One region of the Sphingomonas arabinosi genome, then DNA from elsewhere that is predicted to be linked to it. Evidence: riboswitches for the same ligand, from Rfam matches in the RefSeq annotation. Region 1 holds a riboswitch; the other holds the start of a gene.
What was found. Region 1 has a riboswitch for thiamine pyrophosphate ahead of U1708_RS06990 (TonB-dependent receptor). Riboswitches for the same ligand answer to the same signal wherever they lie in the genome.
Positions count from the first base shown of each region.

Region 2: linked by a shared signal. The riboswitch ahead of thiC (phosphomethylpyrimidine synthase ThiC) and the one ahead of U1708_RS06990 (TonB-dependent receptor) in region 1 are both predicted to bind thiamine pyrophosphate.

Region 1 covers NZ_JAXOJN010000003.1:295,577-302,888, reverse strand. Annotated here, with positions in the region: gene U1708_RS07015 (MFS transporter) at 1-591, opposite strand, end outside; gene U1708_RS07010 (deoxyribodipyrimidine photo-lyase) at 693-2,039, opposite strand; gene U1708_RS07005 (hypothetical protein) at 2,232-2,378, opposite strand; gene U1708_RS07000 (GNAT family N-acetyltransferase) at 2,461-2,862, opposite strand; gene U1708_RS06995 (hypothetical protein) at 3,038-3,373, shown strand; TPP riboswitch at 3,686-3,795, shown strand; gene U1708_RS06990 (TonB-dependent receptor) at 3,850-6,138, shown strand; gene U1708_RS06985 (phosphotransferase enzyme family protein) at 6,140-7,273, shown strand; gene pnuC (nicotinamide riboside transporter PnuC) at 7,270-7,312, shown strand, end outside.
Region 2 covers NZ_JAXOJN010000004.1:164,631-171,942, forward strand. Annotated here, with positions in the region: gene dinD (DNA damage-inducible protein D) at 1-53, shown strand, start outside; gene thiC (phosphomethylpyrimidine synthase ThiC) at 86-2,008, opposite strand; TPP riboswitch at 2,048-2,158, opposite strand; gene U1708_RS09110 (outer membrane protein) at 2,531-3,412, opposite strand; gene U1708_RS09115 (ferritin-like domain-containing protein) at 3,491-4,546, opposite strand; gene U1708_RS09120 (ferritin-like domain-containing protein) at 4,620-5,639, opposite strand; gene U1708_RS09125 (MipA/OmpV family protein) at 6,089-6,952, opposite strand; gene U1708_RS09130 (DUF2141 domain-containing protein) at 7,021-7,312, opposite strand, start outside.

The sequences.
Region 1 (7,312 bases):
CTGGCTGCGGGGTAGCTTGATCGCCATCCAGGCGCCGACCGCGAGCGCCATCGGCACGCCGAGCCAGAACATCTCGCGCCACCCGGCATGCGTGGCGACGAAGCCGGCCAGCGTTCGGCTCAGCAATATACCGCACAACAACCCCGACATGACCGTGCCGACGGTCGCGCCGCGCCGCTCCGGGGCGGCGAGGTTGGCGGCCAAGGGCACGATCTGCTGCGCGACGGTCGAGGCGACACCGACCAGCAGCGACGCAGCCACGACCAGGCCCGCGGTGGGCGCGACTGCGGCGGCGACCAGCGCGGCGGCCAGGACCGCGAACTGGATCACGATCAGGCGCTTGCGCTCGATGAGGTCGCCGAGCGGCACGAGGAAGAACAGCCCCGCGGCATACCCCAGCTGTGTCGCCGTGGGGATCAGCGTGGACAGCTTGCCGGGCAGATCCTTCTCGATCACGCCCAGCATCGGTTGATTGTAATAAATGTTGGCGACCGCGACGCCGGCCGCCGCGGCCATCGCGAACGTCACGCTGCTGGTCAGGACATAGCCCGTCGTACGAGGTTCCGGGCGGTCTTGCGTGGTCGAGGTCATGGTCAATTCCGATGTACGGCGCTGCGCCGGGTGGGCGCGCCGTTCGTGCAGGGTGGACTGGTCGGGCGGTCGTCAGCGCGCATCGGTAATGCGCGCTCGGGTTAGATGGGCAGTTCGCCCGAGAGGTAAAGTCCGGACGGGAGGCTCGACGGCAGCGTCGGTTCGGGCGCGGTACGCGTCGCGGCGCCGCGAAGCCACTCGGGGCCACCGTCGCGGTGTCGCGTGGATCCATCCGACCGCGTCGGCACCTTGCCATAGATCGGCGGACCATCCCGGCCGGGTGACCCTGCACCGAACGACGCAGCGATGTTGCCGTATGTCGATGGATCGCGTCCGTCGAGACTGAGCCGGTCGTTCAGGTAACAGGCGGTCGCCCACGCGGTCTCCGGATCGGGGGTCAGCGCGATGATCCGCTTGGCCCAGTACATGCGCAGGTTGTTGTGCATCCAGCCATCGGCAAGGAACTGGCGCTGGCACGCGTTCCAGGTCTCGTCCCGCGTGGTCCCGTTGAGCAAGTCGGCGAGCGTTTCCACCTCGGGACGCGGATCGGTGGCATGCGCAGCGAGCGTTTCGCGCGCCCATTCCGAGACCCGGTCGTAGCGCTCGGGCGAGGGGAGCGCGCGGGCCTGATAATGAAACCACTCGCGCCAGGTCAGGAGTTCGTCGGCGAATTTGGCTTTGGCCGCTATCGGCGCATCGGCGGCGTCTACGGTGGCCATGACCTCGCGCGGACCGATCACGCCGAAGTGCAGATAAGGCGAGAACATGCTGGCACCGACCGGTTTGGTCGCGTCGTTGCGGGTCGTCGCATAGGTCCGCAGCACGATGTCCATCAGCCGTTCGAGCTTCGTCAGCGCGCCGTCGCGGCCCGCTGGAAAGTCGGGGCTGAGCGCGAGCGAATGGTCGATTGCCGCGCTCTCGACGAGGCTGTCCAGGTCGGCATCGCTACAGGATTCGAGTCGATCGGACGTGAAGGGCAGGGGGCCGTCATACGCGGCGACGGCGGCGGGGAGATCGGCGATCGCCAACCAGTCCGCGCGTACCGCCTCGTGTTTGCGCCGGAACGCGGTGGTCGAACCGATCCCGTCCCCCAGCAGCGCGGGCGGTACTACGCATGCGGCGTTGACCGCGAACATCGCGACTTCGGTACGGGCGGCGACGCGGTCCGGCTGCCAGCGCGCGACGAAGGTCGGTTGGTCCTCGACGAACACCGCGGCGCTGTCGGCTGCCAGACGATAGACCAGGCCCTTCTCGCGGGCGTCGGCGCGGTCGACATGCTGGACGCAGGCAAGGCCGCGCTGGCGACAATCCAGCGCCAGGTCGCGGCTCGCACCCAGAATGAACCGGTGAAGGCGGTCCGACGCATAGGGGTAATCCTCGCGCAGCCCGTGATAGACGAGGACCGGCAGGCCGAGATCGTTGCCGAGGCGGATCGACGCGTCGATCACCGGATTGTCCCGCGCCCGCAGCGCCTGTTGCAGCCAGCAGAGGACGTACCGCCCGCCCGCTCGGATTTCAGCCGCGTTCGTTCTCCGGACGCGAGGGGCTTCCGACCATGTGTCCAGCGATCGTGTGTTCAGGGGTTGCGGAAATTGCGTTACCATTGCCACCCAACACTCGGGACAGCAGGGCGATCCCTTTTATGAAGGAGCGTGGCTGGCCATCGCGTCGAGCGCCTCGGAGATCAATGCGGCGACGACCGTCTGGCCAAGCGCATCGGCCTCCACCAGAGCATCCTCGAGATGCTCGCGAAGCCGCTGATCGGGATTGAGCATCCGTTGGGGCATGTCTGAGATGTATCATCGGCAACGTTTGACGACATGAATGGATGTCGCGTTTTACCCCGAAAAAGCCACGGACTGTCGTGATTCAGAGGTCCCGGTAATAGAAGATCTCAGCCTCGTCGCTGGGACGCAATCCCATGATCTTTCCGGCCGGCTGCCAGTTCGTCAGTGTCAGCAGACCGACCGCCGCGACATTGTCGGCGCCGGTCGAAATGAAAATTCTACCGTCCAAAACCGAATGCAGCGCGGCGATGAGCGATTGGGCGATGCCGTGGCGGCGATAGTCGGGATCGACGACCAGCTTGTTCACGTAATCCTTGCCGATGCATCCGCCGGTCTGCCACGCGACATAGCCGGCGATGACGCCGTCCACTTCGGCCACCAGCATCCGGCGGTCGACGATCTCCACGATCCGGTCTCCGGGGAAGGAATCGAACGCCATCAACCGGGACAGGTCATAGGGCTCGGCGGCTCGGATCGCGGTCATGGTCTCTCCTTGCTGCAACCGATCGCTGGATCAAGGTCGGCAGCTCGAAGGGCAGAACGGCCACTCCGGCCGGAAGTCGCACGAGTTGCTGTAGATCATACAAATTCCCGGTCGGGCGCCTCTACCGTGCGCGAACGAGTTGCCTCGACGCAGTCCGCGCGGATAAGCTGCCGTCATGGAAAACACCGCACCGCAACTCGACCTGTTCACCCGCCTCGAAATCGCGATCGAGGAACGCAACGAAGCCGCCGAAGCCTTCGACGTCTTCAAGCAGGACGCCGTGATGGCCCACGCTCCGGCCGCTGGCGAAGAGCCGGCCGTGACGAGCGAGGACGCCGCCGATGCCGCCGCGGGCGAGGTCGACGACTTCAACGCGGAGGTGAACGGGCTGCTCCAGGACGCAACGGACGCGGAGCTTGCGGCCGCGTACGAACAGTCCGGCGGCGAGGTCGGCAACCCGGTCGCCGAGGCGCTGTTGGGCGAGATCAAGCGCCGCGAAGGTCGCGCCTGACCGCATCGAACGTCGCTCCACCAGCGCTGAATCCACCAGCGCTGAATCCAAATCCCGCACCGCAACGTATCTGTGACATCGCTGCGGCGTCGGCGTTCCCTCGCCGACCCCGGCGGTGCTCGTCGATCGAGCTGCCGAGGCGGTCGGCCTACCTTGTTTTCACAGCATGTTTTCCGGGTAGGCCGGCCGCTGCGCGCCGTTCTTCGCGCCGTTCTCCGCGGGGCGTCTAGAGGCCCCCAAGTGCGCGTATCGAGGCAACCAGCCAGATCAATGCGATAGCGCTTTCCACCGCTCGCCCGACCGCCTAAGCCGCGCGCATCCCCGGGGGGCCGCTCATGCGCGGCTGAGAGGTGGGCAGCAGCCCATGACCCGCTGAACCTGATCCGGCTTATACCGGCGTAGGGAGGGTCTGCGGCTGGCCCGTCGTCCCTCCGATTGGAGTGGACGTGACGTTTTTCAGTGCTGGTTTTCGTATAATGTCCGCCGGGCGCGAGCGCAGGCTGTTCGGCCTGGTCGCAGCGACCTTGGCCGCATCGTCGGCAAGTGCGCAGGTGGCCGACCCGGTCGAACCCGCAGAAATCCGCGTGGTCGGCAAGCAGGATCCAGCCGGCTTGCTCCCGGACCAGAAGGTCCCGCGCGCGCAAAGTGCGATTTCCGCCGACTTCATCGTCAAGCAGGCACCGACGCTCAACGCGTTCCAGCTCGTCACGCTGCTCCCCGGTGCGAACGTCGCATCGAGCGACCCGTACGGCCTCTCGACCAGCTCCAGCCTGACGCTGCGCGGTCTCGGCCAGGACGAGATCGGCGTGCTGATGGAGGGCGCACCGCAGAACGACATCGGCTATTATTACGCCTACCCGTCACAGTTCGCCGACCCCGAGAACCTCAAGCGCATCTCGCTCGCCCAAGGGTCGGTCGATATCGACTCCCCGACGCTCGGGGGGGCAGGCGGGCTGTTGTCGCTCGCGCTCGACGATCCGAAGACACGTCCCGGCGCGCTGGTCGACCTGTCGCTCGGCAGCTACGCGGCCCGGCGTGCGTTCGTCCGGATCGATAGCGGGACGATCGGCAATACCGGGTTGAAGGCCTTCCTGTCCTATTCGAACACGCGCGCGGACAATTGGCGGGGGGCGGGCTACGACACGCGCCAGCATATCGACGCCAAGATCCTGGGCGAATGGGGCGCCGGCAACCGCGCCAGCCTCGCGCTGTCGTACAACGACGCGAACTCGTCGAGCTACCCGAGCCCGACGCTCGCCGAGTGGAACGCGCAGGGCCGCGGCTTCAATTTCGACGAGCGCTACACGGCGGGGAACACCAACTACTGGCGCCTGTACCGCGCGCCGTTCCGCAACCTCTACGCCTCCGCGCCGGTCCATCTGGCGCTGACCGATCGGCTTGCACTCGACACCACCACCTATCTCCAGTTCGGCTACGGCAACTCGCCCTACGGCACGCAGCTGACCACCGAAGGAAACTTCCTCGGCACCGAAGAACTGGCCCAGCCGATCGCGCTGCCCGGCGCGGTCGACGGCGTTGCGACCGTGCTCGGCAATTACACCGGCGACCAGATGCGGACCGGCAACGTCAGCAAGCTCACCTTCAAGACGGGCATGCACACGCTCACCGCCGGGCTGTGGTTCGACTACGGCACCGATCGCGTCACGCAATCCTACACGTCGATCGACGGCGAGGGGCAGCCGGTCGACCGCTGGGGCTACCGCGCAAAGGCGATCCGTACCGCCGATGGCCGCCTGCTCGCCTATGAGAATCAGCGCACAGTCACCGTGACGAAGGGCTTCTTCCTCGCCGACAGCATCGCGCTGACGCCGCGGCTGACGATCGATGCCGGGCTCAAGGGCGTGAACGTGCTGCGCAACGGCCGCACCTATTTGCCTGGACCGCAGGACAAGGTCCGCAACGACAGTTTCGCCGCATTGCCGCGCGCCGCGATCCACTACCGGCTCGACGATCGCCAGCAACTGTTCGCCAACATCACCACCAACTTCCGCACGCCCAACGAATTCACGCTCTACAACAGCTATTACGGTGGCGAAGTCGTCGTACGGGGCACCGACGCGCTCAAGAACGAATATTCGGTCTCGCAGGAGATCGGCTATCGCTTCATCGGCGAGCAGCTTTCCGCCTCGGTGACGGGCTTCCACTACAAGTTCCGCAACCGACAGCTCGCCACCGTGCTCGACCAGGGCGGCGCGCAGGTGAACGCCACGATCAACGCCGGTGGCCAATCCTCGTACGGCGTCGATGCGGAGATCGACTACCGCCCGGTCGCCGGGGTCAGCCTGTACCTCTCGGGCGAATATCTGCGCGCGCGGATCGACGACGACCTGCCGGTCGGCGCGGACTTCCTGCCGACCCGCGGCAAGCATGCGGTATCCAGCCCGACCGTCCAGTTCGGCGCCGGCGGGATCTATGATGACGGCCGGTTCTTCGGCAGCGTCGCGTCGAAATATATCGGCCGGCAATATGCGAGCTTCATGAACGATGAGCGCATCAAGGGCTATGCGACGCTCGATCTGTCGGTCGGCATGCACCTCGCCGACTGGCTCGACGGCAAGCGCACCGACCTGCGCGTCAACGCGATCAACGTCACCGATCCGCACGTCCTCGCCGGCGTCCAGTCGGTCAGCACCAACGCACAGGACACGATCGGCCGCAACGGGACCGTCATCGCAGGCTCGCCGCCCGCCTATTATGTTGGCAGCGGCGCAGCGGTCATGGCGACGATTTCTCGGGCGTTCTGAGGTGGCGTCGCAGCCGAAACATCTCGTCCACGGCATGGGCACCGCGATGGAGGCGCCGACCTGGCCCGCCATCGCTGCGGACGAGGCCAAGGCCGTGCTCGAGCATTTTCCGGCGGCGGGGCGGATGACCGGGCTGCACTGGCATTCCCCGCGACCCTTCTCCGCCGCCACGCTGGTGCACACAACAAACGGCGCGTTCCTGTTGAAGCGCCACCATCACCTTGTCCGCACGGTCGAAGGGTCAGCCGAGGAACACGGATTCATCGCGCACCTCGCCGGCGCAGGCGTGTCGGTGCCCGAGGTGATGACGACCGATGAGGGTGTGACCGCCGTCGCGATCGGTCCGTGGTCGTACGAACTGCACCGTCAGGCTGCGGGCGAGGATCTGTACCGCGACCGGCTGTCGTGGACGGCGTTCCTGTCGCTCGACCATGCCCATGCCGCCGGCGTGGCGCTGGCGAAACTGCACGTCGCGGCGCGCGGGTTCGATGCGCCTGCGCGGCGGCAGCAACCCCTGGTCTCGAGTTTCGCGATACTCCCTGCCGCCGATCCCCTGACGGCGGCGAGCGCATACGTCGCCGCCCGCCCGGCGCTCGCGGCGTTCCTCGCGGATCGGCCGTGGCATGCGCAACTCGCCCGACTGTTCGGGCAAGCCGATAGCGACCTGTCGTCGCTCCTCGCAGACCAAGCGCCGTTGTGGACGCATAACGACTGGCACCCGTCCAACCTGCTGTGGACGCGAGAGGGCGCAGTGCGGACCGTGTTCGACTTCGGCTTGGCGGATCGCACGAGTGCCGTTCACGATATCGCGACGGCGATCGAGCGGACGGCGGTGCGCTGGCTGGATCTGGGGCAGGGGGCGGACGATGCGATCGCCGATCCCCAGACGGCGCTGGCGCTGGTGGCAGGCTATGCCACCGTCCTGCCGCTGAGCCGTGCGGAGATTGCCGCGATCGTGTCCCTGTTGCCGCTGGTCCATGTCGAATTCGCGCTGTCGGAGGCCGATTACTTTACCGCCGTCGTGGCGGATACCGCGTCCGCCGCCATGGCCTGGGACGGGTATCTGATCGACCATGCCGCGTGGTTCTTCTCGTCTCCGGGCCAGGATTTCCTGCGTCGGATCGCGCGGTCATGACACCGTTCGAGATCGTCGCCGTCGTCGTCAGTTTTGCCG
Region 2 (7,312 bases), on a different contig from region 1:
AAGCAACCGGGTTGCTTGGCCCATCTAAGCTGGAACACGATAATAAATCGTAACGCGAAAGTAGAGCAGCCGGCGTATCGGAGGTCTACCCCGCTGCCGGCAGGTAGATTTCGCTGCCTCTTTCGCGGAATTTCTCGCTCATGTTGGCCATTCCTTTTTCGGCGTCGGCGTGGCTGCCCTTGGCGAAGATCGCTCGGTTGGTGTCGGTTTGATCGACGTCTGCCGCTAGGAACGTGTCTGCCGGGCTGTTCTGCTTCGCCGCGAAGTCCCTCACCTCTTGGGTGATCTTCATCGAGCAGAATTTGGGGCCGCACATCGAGCAGAAATGGGCGGTCTTGGCGCCTTCTGCGGGGAGGGTCTGGTCGTGGTATTGCTCGGCGGTGTCGGGGTCGAGGGAGAGGTTGAACTGGTCTCTCCAGCGGAATTCGAACCTTGCGCGGCTGAGGGCGTCGTCGCGCATTTGCGCGGCAGGGTGGCCTTTGGCGAGGTCGGCGGCGTGGGCGGCTAGTTTGTAGGTTACTACGCCGACCTTTACGTCGTCGCGGTCGGGGAGGCCTAGATGCTCCTTGGGCGTGACGTAGCAGAGCATCGCGGTGCCGTACCAGCCGATCATCGCGGCGCCGATGCCGCTGGTGATGTGGTCGTAGCCGGGGGCTATGTCCGTCGTCAGGGGCCCCAGCGTGTAGAAGGGGGCTTCGCCGCAGACCTCGAGTTGCTTGTCCATGTTCTCCTTGATCTTGTGCATCGGGACGTGGCCGGGGCCTTCGATCATGACCTGGACGTCGCTCTTCCAGGCGCGGTGGGTGAGTTCGCCGAGCGTGTAGAGTTCGCTGAACTGCGCTTCGTCGTTGGCGTCGGCGATGCTGCCGGGGCGCAGGCCGTCGCCGAGGCTGTATGCGATGTCGTACGCCTTCATGATCTCGGTAATCTCGTCGAAGCGCTCGTAGAGGAAGCTCTCCTTGTGGTGGCTGAGGCACCATTTCGCCATGATCGAGCCGCCGCGCGAGACGATGCCGGTGACGCGTTTCGCGGTCATCGGGATGTAGGCGAGGCGGACGCCGGCGTGGATCGTGAAGTAATCGACGCCCTGCTCGGCCTGCTCGATGAGCGTGTCGCGGAAGATCTCCCACGTCAGGTCCTCGGCGACGCCGCCGACCTTTTCGAGCGCCTGGTAGATGGGGACGGTGCCGATCGGGACGGGTGAGTTGCGCAGGATCCATTCGCGGGTGTCGTGGATGTTGCGGCCGGTGCTGAGGTCCATCACCGTGTCCGCGCCCCAGCGGATCGACCAGACGAGCTTGTCGACTTCGGCGGCGACGTTGCTGGCGACCGCGCTGTTGCCGATGTTGGCGTTGATCTTGACGAGGAAGTTGCGGCCGATCGCCATCGGTTCGGATTCGGGGTGGTTGATGTTGTTGGGAATGATCGCGCGGCCGCGGGCGATCTCGTCGCGGACGAATTCGGGGGTTACGAAGTCGGGGATGCTGGCGCCGAAGGATTCACCGTCTCGAACGTAGTCTTTGAGCATGGCGCGGCCGAGGTTTTCCCGGGTGGCGACGTATTCCATTTCGGGGGTGATGATGCCTCGGCGGGCGTAGTGCATCTGGCTGACGTTGGCGCCGGGTTTGGCGCGGAGGGGGCGCTTGATGGTGGCGGGGAACTGGGGGACGCCGCCGGAGCGGTCGGGGCCGAGTTGGCCGTTGTCTTCGGGGCGGAGTTCTCGGGCTTCGTAGGATTCTACGTCGCCTCTGGCTTCGATCCAGGCGCGGCGGAGTTGGGGGAGGCCGGCGTTGATGTCGATTTGCGCGCGGGGGTCGGTGTAGGGGCCGCTGGTGTCGTAGACGCGCAACGGGGGCTCGCTGCAGGACGGGTCGAGGACGATCTCGCGCATGGCGACGCGGACGTCTGGGCTGGAGGGGACCGCGACGTGGATTTTCCGCGAGCCTCGGATCGGGCCGGTGGTTACGCCGATGTCTGCTGTTGGGGTGCGTGCTTCGAAATCGGCCATGCGCTTGCTCCTAAGGGTCTCGGAGCAAGGATTGCGGTTCTGTGGCGACCGCTCCCTCCCTCCGCCGGTATCAACCGGATCAGGTTCAGCGGGTCGAAGGCTCCTGCCTTCCTCTCAAGCGCGGATAAAGCGCTCCCCCGGGGTGGGGTGAGCATAGGCGGCTTGGGGTGGGGTGCAATGGAAATTTGGCGGTCGTGGTGAGCGAGGGCGAGGCACCTGCGTTTGGGGCTTGCCCTTCGACTTCGCTCAGGGCGAACGGGAGAGGAGGCGACCGGAGGAGAGGGCATGAGTCGAGCGGGCGAGGTACCTGAGCGAGCGGAACGGGGTTGAGGCGAGCGGGTGCGCCTCGATCCCGCCCGTCGACTACGCCGTGACGGCCCCCTGCCCGTTCGTGCTGAGCGAAGTCGAAGCACCTGCGCTTGGGGCTTGCCCTTCGACTTCGCTCAGGGCGAATGGAGGAGAGGAAGGCGCTTGGGTCGGGGAATTGGGCGGCCTACACCATCGCGCGGGCCGCCCTTTGCCTTAAAAGCGGAAAGAAACGGTCCCGCGCAGGCTGTGCCAGCGCATCTTGTCGTCGCTGCGGCGGAAGTCGGTGCCGCTGGTGTTGGGTGCGATCAGGAACGGATTGCTGGCGAGCAGGACCGGGCTGCCGGCGAGTGTGGTGCCGGCGGTGACGCGGACGCGGGCGTCGTCGTCGCGGTATTGGTGGAACATGTATTCCATGCCGATCGAGATGTTCTTGGTCAGCTTCTGCTCGATGCCGCCGCCGCCGAGGATGCCCCACTGGTTCTTCGACCCGCTGGCCGAAAACGCGTTGGCGGTGTTGGTGGTGAAGAACAGATTGTCGATCTTGGCATAGCCCGCACCGAACGTGCCGTAGAACAGCGTGGTGTTGATGGCATAGCCGGCGCGACCGCGGACCGAGGCCTCCCAGTCGACCTTGCGCGCCATCGTGTAGCTGGCGGGCGTGGTCGAGAAGCCCGAGGTGCTATCGGTGATCTCGGTCTTGCCGAATTCGCCGACGACGCCGACGACGATGTTGCCGCGCTGTACGTCGAAGCCTGCACGGCCGTAATAGGCCCAGCCGTCGTCATCGTTGCGGCAGCCGTACGCAGCGGCACCGGTGCGGGCCGAGCCGTTGCAGAAGCCCGGCGAGAACGCGTTGGCGCCGGTGATCGTGTTGACGCTGTCGCTGAAATTGCCGTCGCCGTTGCGGTCGAACAGGATCGACGAGCCGACGTCGTTGGGCTGGACGTCGTAACCGCCGGCCGCACCGATATAGACGCCCGAAAACGGACGATCCGCGGTGGTTTCCTGCGAGATGAGCTGAGCCTGGGCCGGGACGGCGGAAAGGCCCGCAACGGCGAGGCCGGCGAGCGCGGTGAGCTTCGTTAGGTTTTTCATGGTCATTCCCCAAACAAGGATCGCGGCGCTCCTGAATGCGCCGCGATTCCGAGGTTTCTGTTCAATCCGTGACGACGATCACGCGTTGGCGCCGCTGGTCCGAAGTGAATCGGTGCGGTTGTTGGTCCCGTTGGGGAAGAAGCCCCCGCCGATCCTTGCGGTATTGGTCAGGTAGGCGATGTTGTGCACCTGCGCGACCGACCGGCTGTAGGCCAGACCGTTGGCGTCGGTCGGCACGATGTTCGAGACCGTCGGATCCGTCCCGGTGATGCCCTGGTCGATGTCGCCGATCACGCCGGTTGCGCTGTTGGTGACGGTGCCGTCGAGGCTGTCGCGCGCGTCGCTGATCCGGTTGGCGGCGGTGATCAGCGACGGGGTCGGGTTCGGCGTCTGCAGACCCTTGCGGTACAGGATCGTGCGGATCAGGCCGGCGTGATACGCCTCTGCCGCGAGGATGCCGGCGGCCGCCTCGAGATAGGTCTTGTTGGCGATCAGCGCGGCTGCGCCCTTGTAGGCCGAGACGCCGACGTCCTCGAAGATATACGCGCCGAGGAGGAAGCTGTTGTCGTCGGCATAGGGGTTGAAGACGCCGGTCGCACCGACGACGCCGGCCGCGCGGGCGGCCGCCGTGAAGGCACCCGGAGCGGCAGCGGTGCCGGCCGAGATGTCGATCGCGGGCTGGGCGACGGCGGCGGTGCCGAGCGCGGTGCGCAGGAACGCGACGTGCGCGACTTCGTCGATCGCGATTTCACGCGCATATTCACGGACGACAGTATCCTGGAACGGAACCTGCGCGCCGCCGGTGACCGCACCCTGCGTACCGGTGCCGGTGAGCAGGCTGGCGTTCAGGCCCACGCCGAATGCCGCGAACGCATAGAACTGCGCTTCGAGATATTCGAGGTTGAGCGCGAAGTTCAGGATGTCGGCATCGTTGAGCGTGGCGGCGGGGGCCGGCGTCGGCGTGGGGGTAGGTCCAGGCGCGAGATCGGAATCGTCGCTGCCGCATGCCGAGAGCAACGTCGCGCCACCGATCGCGAGTGCGGATCCACCGGCGAAACGGAGGAAGTTGCGACGTTCGTTGCGACGGCCGGCGATCGCGTCGAAGAGTTCCAGCTTGGTATTGAGATCGGTCATTGGGTTAATCCCTGAAAAGCGAAGATGAGCGTTGGGCGAGGATGCGATCGGCGGATGTGATCCGGCCGATCGATCAGGCTGCCGCGGTGCTCGTCTTGATGTTGCCGTTCATGCCGTTCGGGTAGAACCCGCCTGCCGATGCCGCACCGCTGTTGAGATAGACGATGTTGAGCACCTGGCTGGCCGAGCGGCTGTACGCGACGCCGTTGTTGTCGAGCGGGACGATGTTCGACACGGTCACCGCGGCCTGCGTGGTGGCGAGGTTGATCGGCGTCGCGCTGTACGACGAGATGCCCTGATCGATGTCGTTCGCACCGAAGATCGTCGTGTTGGCACCACCGCCGTCGAGGCTGTCGCGCGCCCGTGAAATCGCATCGGCGGAGGTGCGCAGCGACGGGGTCGCGATGCCCTTGCCGTACAGCGTCGTGCGGACGATCGCGGCATGATACGCCTCGACCGCGAGCAGGCCGGCGGCGGCTTCGAGATACGCCTTGCTGGTCAGCAACGGCGCGGCGCCCTTGTAGGCGGTCACGCCGACGTCCTCGAAGATGAACGCGCCGAGCAGGAACGCTTCGTCGGTTGCGTACGGGTCGAACGCGGTACCGGCGGGAACGAGGCCGGCAGCCTGGGCGGCAAGCGAGAACGCGCTGGTCGGCGAGACGCTGACGTCGATCACCGGTTGCGCGACGGCGGCGGTGCCGAGCGCGGTACGGAGGAACCTGACGTGCGCGATCTCGTCCTGGGCGATCTCGCGGGCGTATTGCGACACGATCGGGTCGGTGAAATTGACCTGGCGACCGCCGCGGACAGCACCCTGGGTGCCAGTGCCACCGAGCAGGCTGTTGTCGAGGCCGGTGCCATAGGCGGCGTAGGAGTAGAACTGAGCCTCGAGATATTCGAGGTTGAGCGCGAAGTTCAGCACGTCCGCATCGGTGATGGTCTGTGCCGACGCCGACGTGGACAGGGACATTGCGGTCGCACCGGCTGCGGTCATCGCAGCGGCGCCCAGCGCGGTCTTGAAGAATTCACGTCGTTCGCTGCGCCGTTCCACTCGCGCATCGAGGGCTTCGATCAGGTGCACGCTCTCGGTCATATCAGGGTCCTCCCCTTGTTGTTGCAGACGTCGGAGTTATTGAAACAATCGAACAGTCTGGACCGATCAGAGCAACACCCTGTCGCCAAGGCCCGGCTCGTAACGCGCTCTATTGCGGGCAGAAACCTGCCGTCCAAAGCGAGAAACGGACGTCATGGGGAGATGGACGCAGGATTAACGAGGGTGTGTGAAATATATTTTTGGGGGTGCGGGGAGGTGTGGTGGGGCGGCGGCGTCGGGTAGGCCTTTGCCGCACGGATCGCGTTCTCGTGGATCTGCTCCACCCCAACCGCTCCCCTGAAGGGGAGGGACTTTTGGTTGCGTCTGTTGGAGGCCTTGGGGCCGCCATGCGCGGAGACTTTACCTTACGATCCTCCCCCTTCCGGGGGAGGATCGATGGGTCTGGGGTTTGGCTTAGTTTGCCCCGGACCGGCCAGGCCGGGCTTGGATTAGAAGGTGTAGGTCAGGCCTACTGCGCCGAGCCACTGGTCGGCATCGCCGACGTCGGCGACGATCGGGCTGTCCTTGTACTTACCGAGCATGCGGCCGTAGAGCACGCCTGCGCCGACGCCGAAGCCGTGGCGGAGATCGCCCGACAGGCTCTGCACCACGAACAGCGACGCGTTGACGCGGCGGAAGCCACTGTCATTGACGTCGTAGGTGCGCAGGCCGCTGGCGAGCGTACCGATGGGCGTCACCGCGGAATAGGTGCGGCCGAAGCCCTTGCCAACGTAATCCGCCGACACGCCGAGCGAGACGAGCGTACGCACCGACAGCGGCGTGGTGTAGTTCACCTGCGGCGTGACGACGTAGCTGTCGTAGGTGCCCGAAACGTCGTGGACATAGGCGACGCGCGCGGTGAGCGTGTCGTAGTCGCTGGTGATGACGCCGGTCCGGGCGACGCCGACATAGCCGCCGAGTTCGAACGCGGTGTCGATCTTGCCGAGCGCGCGGACCTGGCGGTTGTCGATATCCCCGGTGCGATCGCGACGGACCCCGCCGATGACGCCGACTTCGTAGCTGGTGCCGACTCCGCCCGTGTTCGGGATCAGGTTGAAATAGAGTTGCGTGCCGCGGAGGAAGAAGTCGTGGCCGCGGACCGTGCCGACAAAGGCGCCGGCAGGGGTGAAGGAATTGCTGTCGGCGCCTTCGTAATCGGGCATCGACACCACGCCGAGCGCGACCGTGACGCGGTTGTTGTCGCGCGGGTCGGTGATCGGCGGCGACGGGTTCGGGTCCGTCTGGGCGAAGGCTGGCGTGGCGGTCGCGAGCACCGCGATTGCGGCAGACGTGAAGAGAGTGAATGCGCGCAAGGAAATGCTACGGAGAAAAGGTTCCATCGCGCAACGCCGTACGACCCTTTTCGGTCCGTTACGATCGGTCAGAAGATGTAACGCATTTTCACTTGTTGTATTTCGGCATCACCGGCGAGCATGAACCGGGCCGCCGAAAAGCGCGGCGGACCGAACCGGACGGCCGCATCGCGCGAAAAGCCATAGCCCTCGCGCGGGATGCCGGCGAACGTATCCAGCTTTGCGTTGCTGTTCTCGTCGTGGATGATCGCGAGCGCATAGCCGCGCTGCGGCAGGCCGGGGAAACTGGTCGTGCGTACGCTCGCGGGGATCGACCGAGTGAGCGCGTTGGCGTCGTCGACGCAGGCGGGGAAGTTGGCG